Regions from separate parts of the Nocardiopsis sp. MT53 genome, predicted to be linked through region 1. Evidence: riboswitches for the same ligand, from Rfam matches in the RefSeq annotation. Region 1 holds a riboswitch; the other holds the start of a gene.
What was found. A riboswitch is a leader RNA that binds a small molecule or an ion and turns the genes downstream of it on or off. The one in region 1 is predicted to bind cobalamin.
Positions count from the first base shown of each region.

Region 2: another riboswitch for cobalamin. It lies ahead of metE (5-methyltetrahydropteroyltriglutamate--homocysteine S-methyltransferase); the one in region 1 lies ahead of K1J57_RS23365 (ABC transporter substrate-binding protein).

Region 1 is NZ_CP080599.1:5,293,861-5,301,683, forward strand. It holds gene cobN (cobaltochelatase subunit CobN) at 1-2,874, opposite strand, end outside; gene K1J57_RS23355 (ABC transporter ATP-binding protein) at 2,871-3,815, opposite strand; gene K1J57_RS23360 (iron ABC transporter permease) at 3,833-4,849, opposite strand; gene K1J57_RS23365 (ABC transporter substrate-binding protein) at 4,846-5,871, opposite strand; cobalamin riboswitch at 5,940-6,152, opposite strand; gene K1J57_RS23370 (RNA ligase (ATP)) at 6,347-7,426, shown strand; gene K1J57_RS23375 (hypothetical protein) at 7,607-7,823, shown strand, end outside.
Region 2 is NZ_CP080599.1:171,993-179,815, reverse strand. It holds gene K1J57_RS00790 (polysaccharide deacetylase family protein) at 21-1,565, opposite strand; cobalamin riboswitch at 1,820-1,999, shown strand; gene metE (5-methyltetrahydropteroyltriglutamate--homocysteine S-methyltransferase) at 2,157-4,424, shown strand; gene K1J57_RS00780 (DUF3558 domain-containing protein) at 4,539-5,522, opposite strand; gene K1J57_RS00775 (hypothetical protein) at 5,936-6,985, opposite strand; gene K1J57_RS00770 (methionine ABC transporter ATP-binding protein) at 7,650-7,823, shown strand, end outside.

The sequences.
Region 1 (7,823 bases):
GATCCGGGTGGTGGCCCGCCGCAGGTCCCCGTGCGACTCCAGGTCGGCCAGGGCGTGCGCGCGCACGAAGTTGAGCTCGGCCGGCTCGTCGAGCCCGGCCACCAGCGCCACGGCGTCGTCCATCATGGCGACCACGTGCGGGAAGGCGTCCCGGAAGAAGCCGGAGATGCGCACCGTGACGTCGATCCGCGGCCGCCCCAGCTCCTCCGCGGGCACCACGTCCAGCCGCGCGACCCGGCGTGACGCCTCGTCCCACTCGGGCCGCACCCCCAGCAGGGCCAGAACCTCGGCCACGTCGTCGCCGGACGTGCGCATCGCCGAGGTGCCCCACACCGACAGGCCCACCGACTCCGGGTAGGTCCCCGTCTCCTCCAGGTGGCGGCGCAGCAGCGACTCGGCCATGGCCTGGCCGGTCTGCCAGGCGAGCCGCGACGGCACCGCGCGGGGGTCCACGGTGTAGAAGTTGCGCCCGGTCGGCAGGACGTTGACCAGGCCCCGCAGGGGCGACCCGGACGGCCCCGCCGGGACGAACCCGCCCGCCAGGGCGTGCAGGACGTGGTCCATCTCGTCGGTGGTGCGGGCCAGGCGCGGGACGACCTGCGCGGCGGCGAACTCCAGCACGGCGCGCACCCGGTCGTCGTCGTGCAGGCCCGGCACCGCGGCCGGGTCCCAGCCCGCGGCCTCCATGCGCTCCACCAGGGCGCGGGCGGCCGCCTCCACCGCGTCGACCTCGGCGGTCGGCGCGCCCTCCTTCAGGCCCAGCGCCGCGCGCAGCCCCGGCACGGCCCCGCCCACCCCGCCCCACACCTGGGCCGCGCGCAGCACGGACAGGACCAGGTCCACCCGTGTCGCGCCCTCGGGGGCGGCGCCCAGCACGTGGAGGCCGTCGCGGATCCGGGTGTCCTTGATCTCGCACAGCCAGCCGTCGACGTGCAGCAGGAAGTCGTCGAACTCCTCGTCGCCGGGGCGATCGGCCAGGCCCAGGTCGCGGTGCATCTCCGCGGCCCGCATCAGCGCCCAGATCTCGCCGCGGACCGCGGGCAGCTTCGCCGGGTCCATGGCGGCGATGTTGGCGTGCTCGTCCAGCAGCTGCTCCAGGCGGGCGATGTCGCCGTAGGTCTCCGCGCGCGCCATCGGCGGGATCAGGTGGTCCACGACCGTGGCGTGGGCGCGCCGCTTGGCCTGGGCCCCCTCGCCCGGGTCGTTGACCAGGAACGGGTAGACCAGCGGCAGGTCGCCCAGGGCCGCGTCGGTGGCGCAGGCCGCGGACAGGGCGGCGTTCTTGCCCGGCAGCCACTCCAGCGAGCCGTGCTTGCCCAGGTGGACGACCGCGTGGGCGCCGAACCCGTGCTCCAGCCACCGGTAGGCGGCCAGGTAGTGGTGGCTGGGCGGCAGTTCCGGGTCGTGGTAGATCGCGATGGGGTTCTCTCCGAACCCGCGCGGCGGCTGCACCAGGACGACGACGTTGCCCGCGCGCAGGGCGGCGAGCACGATCTCGCCGTCGTCGTTGACGTAGAGGTTCCCCGGGGCGGGCCCCCAGGCCCCGGCCACCGCCTCCCGCAGCTCGGCGGGCAGGTCCCGGGTCCACTCGGCGTACTCGCGGGCGGTGATGCGCACGTGGGCGTCGGTGAGCTGGCCGGAGGTCAGCCACTCCTCGTCCTGGCCGCCCGCGGCGATCAGGGCGTGGACGAGCGCGTCGCCCGCCCGCACCTCGTCGGGCAGGTCCAGGCTGGGCAGGTCCCCGGGCCCGCCGAGGTCGTAGCCCTCCTCGCGCAGCCGCCGCAGCAGGCGGACCAGGGACCGGGGCGTGTCCAGGCCGACCGCGTTGCCGATCCGCGCGTGCTTGGTGGGGTAGGCCGACAGCACCACCGCGATCCGCTTCTCGGCGGGCGGCACGTGCCGCAGCCGCGCGTGCGCCACCGCGATCCCGGCCAGGCGGGCGCAGCGCTCGGGGTCGGCGACGTAGCGGGGCAGGCCGTCCCGGTCGATCTCCTTGAAGGAGAACGGCACGGTGATGATGCGGCCGTCGAACTCGGGGATGGCGATCTGGCTCGCCGAGTCCAGCGGTGTGACGCCGTCGTCGGACGCCTCCCAGGCGGCGCGCGGGCTCGTCAGGCACAGCCCCTGGAGGACCGGGACGTCCAGGGCGGCCATGCGCTCCACGTCCCAGGCCTCGTCGTCCCCGCCGGCGCCCGCCGTGGCGGGGGTGCTGCCGCCCGCGGCCAGGACGGTCACCACCAGCGCGTCGAACGCGCCCAGCGCCTCGTACAGGTCGTCGGGCGCCGAGCGCAGCGACCCGGCGAACACCGGCACGCCCACCGCCCGGCCGGTGGCGTCCACCGCGTCGGCCAGGTCGTGCGCGAACGCCGTGTTGCCGCCCGCCTCGTGGGCCCGGTAGTACAGGATGCCGATCCGGGGCAGGTCGGGGCTGGCGGGGAGGTCGCGCTCGGCGAAGCCCCACACCGGGATCTCCAGGGGAGGCTCGAACCCCTCGCCGGTCAGCAGGACGGTGTCCGACAGGAAGGCGTGCAGCCGGGCCAGGTTGGCGGGCCCGCCCTGGGCGAGGTAGCGGTGCGCGTCGGTGGCCACCCCGATCGGCACGGTGGAGTGCTCCATCAGCTCCGCGCTGGGCTGCTGCTCGCCGCCGAGCACGACCAGCGGGACGCCCCGCTCCCGGACGGCGGCCAGCCCCGGCCACAGGTCGTGCGGCGAGCCCAGCAGCCGCACCACGACCAGGCCGGCGCCCTCCACGGCCGCGGCGAGCTCGTCGTCGGAGGCGCGGGACGGGTTCGCCCACGTGTAGGCGGCGCCGCTCCCCCGCGCGGAGAGCAGGTCGGTGTCAGAGGTGGACAGCAGTGCGATCCGTACCGTCATGGCCGGATACCTCCCCAGGGGGTCGTGGGCTGTGGTTCGTCGGGACCGTCGGTGTTCGCGGAAGGAGGGCGTTCGGGCGGGGCGGCGTCCCGGGGGCCGCCCGGGGGCAGGGGGCCGTCCGGAGACCGGGGAGGGGCCGGGGTCCGGCGCAGGAACCGGACCACCGGGTGGCCGGGCCCCTCGTCGACCTCGGCGCGCACCCCGTACACCTCCCCGATGAGGGCGGGGGTGAGCACCTCGCCGGGCGTCCCCCCGGCGACCGCCCGGCCGCCGCGCAGCACGAGCAGCCGGTCGCAGTACATCGCGGCCAGGTTCAGGTCGTGCATGGCGATCACGGTGGTCACCGGAAGGCCGACGACCAGCTCCATCAGGTCCAGCTGGTACTGGATGTCGAGGTGGTTGGTCGGCTCGTCCAGCAGCAGCTCCCCGGGCTCCTGGGCCAGGGCGCGGGCGATCTGGGCGCGCTGGCGCTCGCCGCCCGACAGCGTCTGCCAGGACCGGTCGGCCAGGCCGGCGAGCCCGGTGGCCTCCAGCGCGGCCGCCACCGCCGCGGCGTCGGCGGCCGACGCGGGCGTCCAGGCGCGCCGGTGGGGGATGCGCCCCAGCGCCACCACGTCGCGGACCGTCAGCTCGGTCCGCGCCTCCGCGTGCTGCTCCACGACCGCCACCCGCCGCGCCGCCGCCCTGCGGGGCGTCCGGGCGAGCGGGCGGCCGTCCAGGACGACGACCCCGGAGGAGGGCGCCAGGACACCGGACAGCAGCCGCAGCAGGGTGGACTTGCCCGAGCCGTTCGGCCCCAGCAGCCCGACCGTCTCGCCGGGGCGCGGGGCCAGGCTGACCCCGTCCACGACCAGGCGCCCTCCCGCCGGGCGGCTCACCCGCTCGGCCCGCAGCCCGCGCTCCCGTTCCGGGGGCGCGGCCTTTGGGGGCGCTCCCGCCAGGGTGGTCCCGCGATCGGTCACAGCGCCCTCCTCGTCCGGTACAGCACGGCGACGAACGCCGGCACGCCGATGAGCGAGGTCACCACGCCCACCGGGATCTCCTGCGGGTCCAGCAGCGTGCGCGCCGCCGTGTCCACCCACACCAGGAAGACGGCGCCGGTCAGCGCGGCCACCGGCAGCAGCCGGGCGTGGCCGGCCCCGGTGAGCAGCCGGGTGACGTGCGGGAGGACCAGCCCCACGAACCCGATCGCCCCGGCGGCGCTGACCAGCGCGGCCGTGAGCAGCGCGGTGACGGTCAGCAGTACCAGGCGGGCCCGGGCCACCCGCACGCCCAGATGCGCGGCGGCCTCCTCCCCGAAGGCGAAGGCGTCCAGGGTGCCGGTGTTGGCCAGGCAGACCGCCAGCACGGCGGCCAGCACCAGCGAGCACAGGGCCACGTCGGACCACCCCGCGCCGGAGAGCGAGCCCAGCAGCCAGAACAGCACCCCGCGCGTGGTCTCGGCGTCCGCCGAGGTCAGCACCACGAACGAGGTCAGGGCCGAGAAGAGCTGCATCGCCGCGACCCCGGACAGGACGACGCGGTCCATGCCGCCGCCGAGGGTGTGGGACAGCAGCACCACCGTCCCGAAGGACAGCACCGCCCCGGCGAAGGCCCCCGCCGACAGCGACACCGCTCCGGCTCCCCAGCCCAGGACGATCACGAGCACGGCCCCGGTGGAGGCGCCGGAGGACACCCCCAGCACGAAGGGGTCCGCCAGGGGGTTACGCAGCAGCGACTGCATGACCGCCCCGCACAGCGCCAGCCCGGCCCCGCACACCGCGGCCAGCAGGGCGCGGGGCATGCGCAGGTTCCACACGATGCCGTCGCGCAGCACCGACAGGGGGCTCTGTCCGTGGCCGAGCCGGGCGAGCACGGAGCGCCCGACCTCGGCCACGGTGATGTCGGCCGGGCCGACGGTCACCGCCGCGGCGACCGACACGGCCACCGCCGACAGGCCCAGCGGGACGAGCAGCGCGAGGCGCGCGCCCCTCACTGCGCGAGCCCGAGTTCCCGCAGTCCGGCGGCGACCTGCTCCACACCCTCGACGGTGCGGATCGACGGGTTCATGGCCTGGCCGCTCAGCAGGATGTAGCGCTCCTCGCGCACCGCGGTGAGGTTCCGCGTGGCGGGGTGCCCCTCCAGGAAGTCGATCTTGGCGGCGGCGGTCTCGGCGGTCTGCGACTCGCGGGTCAGGTCGCCCAGCACGATGACGTCCGGGTCGCGGTCGGCGACGGTCTCCCAGTTGATCTGGGGCCACTCGTCGTGGGTGTCGTCGAAGGCGTTCTCTGCGCCGACCGCCCGGGTGATGGCGCCCGGGGCCCCGCAGCACCCGGCCAGGTAGGGGGACTCGGAGTTCGCGAACCAGTACATGAGGGACACCCCGGAGGCGTCCAGGTCCGCGGTGGCGGCCTCCACCCGGCCCTCCAGGCCGGCGACGAGCTCCTCGCCGCGCTCGGGGACCCCGAAGACCCGGGCCAGGTCGCCGATCTCCCCGTAGACGACGTCCAGGGTCAGCGGTTCGCTGCGCGACCCGTCGCCGCCGCTGTCGTTGTCCTTGCCCGCGGCGCAGTCCGAGGGGGAGACGTAGGTGCCCACGCCCAGCTCCTCGAACTGCTCCCGGGTGGCGACGCCGCCGGTGCCCAGGGTGGACTCGAAGGACGCCGTGACGAAGTCGGGCTCGGCCTCCAGGACGCGCTCGAACGAGGGGTTGTTCTCCGCCAGGCGCGGGACGCCCTCGTCGGCCTCCTCCAGGCCCTCCATGATTGGGTCGGTCCAGGTCGCGGTGCCGACCACGCGGTCCTGGAGCCCCAGGGAGTACAGGATCTCGGTGGTGCCCTGGTTGAGGGAGACCACCCGCTCGGGGGGAGCGCCGACGGGCACCTCGTGCCCGCAGTTGTCGAGGGACGCCCCGCCGGCCGGGGCGGAGCCGGCCGCGGCCCGCCCGTCCCCCGGGCCGGGGGAGCAGGCGGTGAGCAGTAGGACGGGGACGAGCAGCAGGGGGCCCGCGAGGGGCATACGGCGGTGCATGGGATGCCTTGCATGTCGGGGCTCGGACGCGGAGCCTGGCATGGGTCGCCCGCGCGGTGTCGGCGCGCGGGGCCAGCAGGTCTTCGGACTCGGGCTCACCCGGACGGAGTGCCTTCCCAGGCCGGTCCGCACCGCCGTTCCCGGCCCGCACGGTCCCGCCCCAGTGGCGTAGTACCCCGCCCGTCCCCCTCACCGCTGCGCGTCAGTTCCGGATTCGCACCGGATTCCCTGACCACCGGAGTGGTACGACTGGCCCGGGCAGGATACCAACGCCGCCCCGGGCGTACGCGGCCGGTCCCGGCGGGAAAAGGCGTTGTCGCCCGGACGGCGCCTCGGCCATAGTGGCGGGACCCCCGGGAGCCCGGCGCCGGGACGCCGGGGATCCGGCGCCGCCGCCCGCGCCCCCGGGCCCCTGCCCTGCCCCGGCACGACCCTGCGCCCCCTCACCAGGAAAGGAACCCCCATGTCCACCCTCCGGGTCACCGCGGAGAGGCTCACCGTCCACCCCCACCCCAACGCCGACGCGCTCGAACTGGCCCAGGTCGGCCTGTTCCGCGCGGTCGTGGCCAAGGGCGCCTACCGCACCGGTGACTGGGCCGTCTACATCCCCGAGAACGCCCTGCTGCCCGACGGCCTCATCGACGAGCTCGGCCTGACCGGCAAGCTCGCGGGCTCCCGGCGCAACCGGGTCAAGGCGATCCGGCTGCGCGGCGAGATCTCCCAGGGCGTCGTCTGCAGCCCGCGGGCGCTGGCCGACCGGGACCTGGCGGCGGCCCACGAGGAGGGCGCGGACTTCGCCGCGGAGCTCGGCGTCACCAAGTGGGTGCCCGAGATCCCGGTGCACATGAGCGGGGAGGTCGTCGCCGCCCCGGACCTGCTGCGCTGGATCGAGGTGGAGAACGCCAAGCGCTACCCGGACGTCTTCACCCCCGGCGAGCCGGTGGTGGCCACGGAGAAGATCCACGGCACCGCCTGCCTGTTCACGCTGGTCGCGGAGACGGGCGAGGAGTTCGTCTCCTCCAAGGGGCACGGGTCGCGCAACTTCGCGCTGGCCTTCGCCGAGGACAACCTGTACTGGCGCTCGGTGCGGACCCACGGGGTGCCCGAGGCGGCCCGCCGGATCGCCGAGAAGTTCGGCGCGGCCCGGGTGGGCGTGTTCGGCGAGGTGTTCGGCGCCGGCGTGCAGGACCTGGGCTACGGCGAGCACGGGCGCAGCGAGCGGCCGGGGTACGCGGTCTTCGACGTGCGCCTGGACGTCGACGGCACCGTGTCCTGGGTCGACGCCGCCGACCTGCCGGGCCTGCTCGCCGAGGTCGGCCTGCCCGCGGTGCCCGAGCTCTACAACGGCCCCTACGACGAGGCCGCGCTGTTCGAGGCGGCCCAGGGCGACGAGACCTGGAGCGGCCGCGCCGCCCACCTGCGCGAGGGCGTGGTGGTCCGGCCCTCCCGCGAGCGCTACTCGCCGGTCCTGGCGGGCCGCGCGATCGCCAAGTTCGTCTCCGACGCCTACCTCACGCGCAAGGGCGGCACCGAGTACGAGTGACCGCCGTGCCGCCGGGGCGCCCCGCCCCGGCGGCACGCGCCCGCCGCGGCCCGGGGCCTGTTCGCCGGGTGTTCTCCTGTGCCATGGGGGCGGCGGGGCGCCCGGCGGGGCTCCGGGGTTCGGAGGAGACGTCCGCGCCCCGCCGGTCCGAGGGCCCGTGATCCTTGAGGAGGTTCCCGCGTGTTCGACTTCGGGATCGGGGGCTACCGCCCCCGGTGGATCATCGGCGCCGCCGCGGTCGGCGCCTACGGCGACCGGCTGCGGGCGCTCGCCGGCCGGCGGCTGACCCGCACCTGGCTGGTCTGGGACGTCGAAGGCGACGAGTGGTTCGCCGACTGCCCCGTGCTCCTCGACTTCGAGGGCGAACAGGTGGAGATCAACCACGCCCGGTTGGACG
Region 2 (7,823 bases), 2.1 Mb from region 1:
CGGGGCCCGGAAGGCGCGGCCTACTCCCCGGAGTCCTCCCCGGCGCCGTCCGAGGGCGCGTCCGAGGGCGGCTCGTCGGGCACGCCGTCCACGTACCGCTCGCCGGGCTCGGCGTCGCCCAGCAGCTGCGACACGGTCACCATCGTGTACCCCTGCGCGTCCAGCTCGCGGATGATTTTGTGCGAGGCCGCGATGGTGGTGGGGTGGATGTCGTGCATGAGGATGATCGCCCCGTCCGAGGCGCCCGCGATCGCCCGGTCCGCGACCACGGAGGGGTCCCGGTCCTTCCAGTCGTTGGTGTCGATGCTCCACAGGACCTGGGCCAGGCCCATGTCCCGGGTCACCGAGGCGACGCCGTCGTTGGTCGACCCGTACGGCGGGCGCATGAGGTCCATCGTGTACCCGGTCTCCCGGTACACCAGGGCCTGCACGCTGTTCAGGTTGTCGTGGACGCCGTCGGCCCCCAGCCCCGCCAGGTCGGGGTGGTTCAGGGTGTGGTTGGCCATCTCGTGCCCCTCGGCGTAGGTGCGCCGCACCGTGTGCGGGTGCTCCATCACCGGCAGGCCGGTGACGAAGAAGGTCGCCTTGGCGTCGTACTCGGCGAGCGTGTCCAGCAGTTCGGGGGTGCCCCCGCCGGGGCCGTCGTCGTAGGTCAGGGCCACGCACTTGACCTCGGGGTCGGCGCAGTCGACGGACTCGTCCACGGGGGAGATGACGCCCGGGACCGGCTCGTCCGCGACGCCGGGGCCCTCCCCGGGCGCGGCGGAGACGGCGAACTCCTCGACCCCGGTGGTGGCGGCGCGCAGCACCCGGCGCCCGAAGTCCGACAGCAGCGGCTCGGACTCGGCGCGCTCGACGACCGCGGTCAGGGGTCCGGCGTCGGCCGGGGCGACCTGCCCGGTGTCGAACTCCACGACCAGGTCGCCGTCGGGGTTGAACCCGACCGAGTCGTACAGCGACGCCACCGGCAGCACCGTCCCCGTCTCGGCGGCGTCGCCGAGGCGGTCGCGCACCAGGGTGTTGAGGGCGGCCAGCTCGTCCTGTCCGGCCAGCAGCGACTGCGAGCCGCGGGTGACGCCGTCGCCGGTGTCGTACCAGTAGGTGGAGTGGAACTCCCGGGTGCCCTCGGAGTCGGTCTCCTCGCCCGTCATGCGCACGCCGACCAGGCCGTCGGAGGCGGCGGTGATGTTCCACCCCGCCGTGTAGGACTCCGCGCCCGGGTTGGCGGCGTCGAACGCCTCCACGTCGGCGCCCAGCCTCCCGCGCAGGAACTCCGTGAGCGGCTCGGCGTTGGGCAGCACCGGGAAGGACACCTCGGTGGCGACCCCGTCGTACTCCAGCTCCTCCGTCTCCACCCCGGTCAGGGCGGCCTCGTCGACCACGGTCAGCGCGTCGGGCTCGCCGGTGGCGGGGATGCGCTGCTCGATGGCGTCGGCCAGGCCGTGCGCCACGCCCCCGGCCGGGCCCGCCCCCAACGACTCCGGTGGTCGCACCGACAACAGCACCATGCCGGCCAGGACCACGAGGGAGACGCCCACCGTGATGACCGGGTGGTCGGGGGTCATGGCGGTTCGGGGCAGCTTGTTCACCAGGGGTTCTCCGCGTCCATTTCGCAGACGAACGTGCACGGGGCCGGCGGGGGCGCCACCGTGCGACGTCTTCATCGGGTGTGACGCCGCCCACGGGCGGAGGGTTCGGACTCCGGGGCGGCGAGGGGCACAGGGGGCATGCCGGGGGGCAGGGGCGAGGGGATGTCTCCCTATACTCGCAGGCGTGGAAGGTTCGTGCGCCATCCTTCCGCCCGGGGCGATCCCGGGCCGGTGGCGCGCGTCGCAAGAGGGAACCCGGTGCGAATCCGGGACTGCCCCGCAGCGGTGTACGGGAACGACCCCCGCCATGGAGCACTGGTGGACCGACCGGAGAGGTCGGGGACCGGGAAGCGGCGGGCATTAGGGGACCGGTGGCCCACCGGTCGCGCCCGTGAGTCCGAAGACCTGCCTCCACCCGGCGGCGCACCCGTGCCGCCGGTGGTCCCGTGCCCCGAGGGAGGGCCGAGGTCGGCACCCGTGGGCGCCCGTCGAGCGGCGCCCCACCGGCGTGCCCCCTCGCCGACCCCGGGCACGGTGCCCGGCTTTCGACGAGGGAGAAGAAGCTTCATGAACACCCCCGGACCCGCCGTGCGGTCCACGGTGCACGGCTACCCGCGCATCGGCCCCGACCGCGAGCTCAAGCGCGCCGAGGAGTCCTACTGGAAGGGCGCCTCCACCGCCGCCGACCTGGAGGAGGCCGCCGCCGGCCTGCGCCTGGACACCTACGCCCGGCTGCGCGCCGCCGGGATCGACGACATCCCCTCCAACACGTTCTCCTACTACGACCAGGTGCTGGACACCGCCGTCCTGTTCGGCCTGGTCCCGGAGCGGTTCGAGGACCCGTGCGCGGCCGCCGACGCCGACGGGCGGCTGCGCCGCTACTTCGCGCTGGCCCGCGGGGTCCAGGGCGCCCCGCCCCTGGAGATGACCAAGTGGTTCGACACCAACTACCACTACCTGGTCCCGGAGCTCTCCCCGGCCGTGCGGCCGCGCGTCGCCGGCGACAAGCCCGTCGCCGAGTTCCGCGAGGCCCTGGAGGCCGGGTACCCCACCCGCCCGGTGCTGGTCGGCCCGCTGACCTTCCTGCTGCTGTCCAAGGCCGCCGACGACGCCCCGCGGGGCTGGTCGCCCATCGCGCTGCTCGACGACCTGCTGGACGCCTACGGCCGCGTGCTGGCGGACCTGCGCGCCGCCGGCGCCGAGCAGGTGCAGCTGGACGAGCCGGTGCTGGCCACCGACGAGGGCCGCGCCGCCCTGGGCCACCTGGAGCGCGCCTACGGCGTCCTGGGCGGGCTCGCCGACCGCCCGGAGATCCTGGTCTCCACCTACTTCGGCTCCATCGGCGCCGACGCCCTGCGCGTCCTCAAGGAGTCCCCGGTCGAGGCCGTGGGCCTGGACCTCGTCACCGACGCCGAGGGCATCGCCGACCTGACCGCGGTCTCCGGGCTGGGCTCCACCCGCCTGGTCGCGGGCGTGGTCGACGGCCGCAACGTCTGGCGCACCGACGTCCCGGCCGCCGTCGCCACCCTGGGCACCCTGCTGGGCCTGGCCGACGGGATCTCCGTGAGCACCTCCTGCTCGCTGCTGCACGTGCCCATCGACCTGGACGCCGAGACCTCGCTGCCCCCGGAGTTGCGCGCGGCGCTGGCCTTCGCGGAGCAGAAGACCCGTGAGGTCGCGCTGCTGGGCAGGGTGCTGTCCGAGGGCACCGGGGACGGCTACGCCGCCGCCCCGGCCCCGGCCGGCGCGTCGTTCGTGGACGCGCGCGTGCGCGCCCGCCTGGAGGCCCTGGGCGCGGACGCCCACGAGCGGCCGCGGGAGCGCGGCGCCCCCGGCGTCCCGGCACTGACCACGACCACCATCGGGTCGTTCCCGCAGACCGGCGGGCTGCGCCGGGCCCGCGCCGCGCACCGCCGCGGCGAGCTGGGCGAGGAGGAGTACAAGGCGATCCTGCGCGCCGAGATCGACCGGGTCATCGCGCTCCAGGAGGACATCGGCCTGGACGTGCTCGTCCACGGCGAGCCCGAGCGCAACGACATGGTCCAGTACTTCGCCGAGCAGCTCCGGGGCTACGCCACCACCGAGAACGGCTGGGTGCAGTCCTACGGCTCCCGGTGCGTGCGCCCGCCGATCCTCTTCGGCGACGTCTCGCGCCCGGAGCCGATGACGGTGGAGTGGACCACCTACGCCCAGTCGCGCACCGCGAAGCCGGTCAAGGGCATGCTCACCGGACCGGTGACCATGCTCGCCTGGTCGTTCGTGCGCACCGACCAGCCGCTGGGCGACACCGCCCGCCAGGTGGCACTGGCCCTGCGCGACGAGGTCGCCGACCTGGAGCGGGCGGGGATCCGCCACATCCAGGTCGACGAGGCCGCGCTGCGCGAGCTGCTGCCGCTGCGGGCGGAGAAGCGGCGGGAGTACCTGGACTGGGCCGTGGGCTCCTTCCGGCTGGCCACCTCCGGCGTCTCGCCGTCGACGACCGTCCACACGCACATGTGCTACTCCGAGTTCGGCCTGATCGTCGACGGCATCGAGGAGCTGGACGCCGACGTGACCAGCGTCGAGGCGGCCCGCTCTCGCATGGAGCTGGTGGAGGACCTGGGCCGCCGCGGCTACCGGCGGGGCATAGGCCCGGGCGTGTACGACATCCACTCCCCGCGGGTGCCGTCGGTGGAGGAGATCGAGGCGTCCCTGCGCCTGGCGGTGGAGCACATCGACGCCGGGAAGCTGTGGGTCAACCCGGACTGCGGTCTGAAGACCCGCGGCTACGAGGAGGTCGAACAGGCCCTGCGCAACATGGTCGAGGCCGCCCGCCGGGTCCGCTCGACCCTGTAGGACCCTGTAGGCGCCGCACCGGGGGGACCGGTCCCGGAACGAAAGGGGGAGGGGCCGCGGCGGTCGCCGCGGCCCCTCCCTTCATGCTCTTCCGTGCGCCCGGTGGCCTCCGGGTCAGGCGGACTCGAGCAGGGCGAGGGCGTCCTCGCCGGCCATGGTCATGGTCGCCTCGATGTCGTCGGGGAGCGTGAACTTCTCGACGTCGTCGTCGGAGGCGCTGAACGAGGGGCTCATCGTGTACGTGACCTCGATGGTGATGTTGCCCGAACGGATCAGCACGGCGGCGCGGGGGACGAACTGGCCGAGGAAGTCGTACTTCGTGGTGATGAAGACGGCCTCGTCGCCCAGGGGGAGCTCCTTGTCCTGGTCCAGGTGCTCGGAGTCGTACAGGGAGTACGAGCCCTCGCCGCGGATGTTGGAGACGGCGTCCTGGTAGTCGGTCTTGGCGCCCTCGATGGAGTCCGACCCGGCGTAGGGGGTCTGGTACGTCACGTCGTAGGTCCCGAACATGGTGTCCGGGTTGCCCTCCGGCGGGGTGCCGCTGATGTCGGAGCAGGTGGAGCGGTTGTCGCTGGTGCTCTTGGAGCCGTCCTGGCCCATGAGCAGGCCCTCGGCCACGCGGTCGGTCAGGGCCTCGCAGGGCTCGATGGGCAGCGAGTACGGGGGCTCGCCCGCCGGGCCGCCGCCGCCCGCGGGCTCCTCGACCGGCTCCTCGCCGGCCGGGTCGGTGACGGGGTCGCTGGCCTCGGTGCTCCCCTCCGGCGGGGAGGCGACGGTGCCGCCCTCGTCACCGCGGTTGGTGGCGAGCATGACGATGAGCGCGACCACGAGGACCACGATCACCGCGCCGCCGCCGATGACCACCCACAGGGCGGCCTTGCCGCCGCTCTTGGGCTGCTGCGGCGGCGGGTAGCCCCCGGGGGGACCGTAGGCCGGCTGGCCGCCCGTGTACGCGCCCTGCTGGGCGTAGCCCGGCTGACCGCCCGTGTGGGGGTCGCCGTAGGGGCCGCCCGGCGGGCCGTAGGGAGGCTGCCCTCCCGGGCCGTCACCGCCGTAGGGGTTCTGCGGTGGCTGGTTGTAAGGTCCGTTTTCGCTCATGGCTCCCCTCGCCCGGATGATGTGTTGACGTGTTGTCTGGGACGCGTGTCGGCGCCTGTGGGTTCGTGTGACTTTCCGAAGTCGGGTCGAAAGGGACGCCGGTGACGTTCACACGGGCAGGGCGCGCCTTCCGTGGCCACCGAACCGCGGGCGAGGACGGGGGAGCGGGGGAGGAGCGGGCCCTGTGTGTCTCCAGGTGGCCCCGGTGTGGTGCTCCGGGGCGGCCGACGTGCATGCCGCCGGCCGGGGACGTGAGCATCCTATTCGGCGCACCCCGGGGTGCGGCAGGCCGGGGCCGGGGAGCGAGAGCGAATCGTCACTGTTTCGTGTCGATCACGTGCACCGCTCGTTTCCGTCCGTCCATTCCCCGGGACGGCCGGGCGCGGCGGAGCGCCCGGCCGTCCCGGAGCGGGTCAGAACATCGAGATGTGCACGTGGTCGAAGTGGTTCTCGGTGATGCTGCCGCGGTCGGCCATCGCGCGCCAGCCGGTGTCGCCGCGCCGGACGTCCCAGATCTGCTGGCGGTAGATCACGTACATGATCCCCAGGCGGTCGGCGTTCTCGCGGGCCCACTCGGCGATGGCCCAGCCGCGGTCGACCTGCTCCTGGGAGGGCATCGACCCGTTGCCGTCCACCATGAAGTCGCAGGCCCGGCCCTTGGGGTGCTCGCCGACGACCCAGCCGCCGACCGCCCGGTAGCAGCCGACCCCGCCGACCTCCGTGCCCTCGCCGAACTCCTCGATGACCAGCTCGCGCATCTGCTCGGTCCGGGGGGTGATGTTGTACTGGCCGCCCATCGGCTGGTTCGGGTGGTCCGCGATCATCGCCTGGACCTCCTCGCGCCGCTCCTCCAGCGCCTCCAGGTCGGCCTCGGCCTCCTCCAGGGTCTCCTGGGCCGCCTCCTGGGCCTCCTCGTCGCGCTCCAGCGCCTGTTCCAGCTCGGCGATCTTGTCCTGGTTGCTCGACGCCAGGAAGTCGATGACCACGGCGCGGTCGATGACCTGGTCGGGGTCGGCGTCGACGAAGAGCGACATGGACGGGTCGATGCCGTTGCCGGTGTAGGAGGCGTACGCCAGGGTGCGGACCTGCTCCTTGGAGGCCTGGGCCTCCTCGGCGGTCTCCTCGGCCCGCTCGGTGGCGCGCTCGGCCTCCTGGATGACGCCCTCCATGTCGCGCAGCTCGCCGTTGTACTCCTCGCCCAGGGTCTCCGCGCGCTCGCGCAGGGACTCCATGCTCTCCGGCTCCATGGGCAGGGCCAGCGCCGGAGTCTGGGGCAGGGCGACGAGCGCCGCCCCCAGGGAGAGGGTGACGGCGATGACACGCGCCCGGCCGGCGCGGCGGCGCCGGGAGGGGGACAGGGCGGAGGCGGCGTCGGCCAGGGTCTCGCGCCAGGTCGCGGCCGGCGGATCGGGAGCCCAGAAGTCGGCGAACTCGTCCACTCGGCTCTGGTCATCGGGGTGCACGGTGTGGTCGCTCCTCGGGCCCGCGCACCCCCGGGCTCGGGGCGGGGCGGGCGCTGCATCTCGTCGATTTCCCGGCCGGGACCGCTCCCCGAGCACGGGGAGGAGGGGCGACGGTGCGTCGCCGGGGACCGGGAGGCCCGTGCCATCGTGAGCGGCGATCGGCGCTGGGCGATGGTAACGGGACGGTCATGAGTGTAAGCACTCCCGGGGTCATACGGGAGGGAACGGATGGTTTCCGAACCGACAAAAGGTGCGATGTGGCACAGATAACCCGGTTCTCGGGTGTGATTTCGGTGAACCGACCCGCCGTCCCATGGTTGAGTGGTGAGCGTGAAGGCTTCTGGACGACTCCCGGTGAAACCCACCGCCACCTGGGCGAACACCCCCATGTGGTGTGATGGGCGCTGTTGTCGCGCGTCCGCCTGACCCCCGCCTCCTCGACGCCCGCGGCCGACCGGTATCGGCCGAGCGGTAATTTTCGAGGATTTCCGCGCCCCGACCGCCGCACCGCCCGCCCCGGCGCGTCGCCTCCACCCGGTCCGGGACCGCTCCGTACGCTCTGACGTGGGCGTCGTCCCACGTCGAGCAGCTCCGCGCCCGTACGGCCCGTACGCCGACCCCGGGCGCCCTGACCAACGTCGATGGGAAGACCGTGATTGACGCAGTGGGCCTGCACAAGGTCTACAGGTTGAAGAAACACCGGGTGACCGCCCTGAACGGGGTCGACCTGCACGTGGAGCCCGGCGAGATCTACGGTGTCGTGGGCCAGAGCGGCGCGGGCAAGAGCACCCTGCTCCGCTCCGTCAACCTCCTGGAGCGCCCCGACGCCGGGACCGTC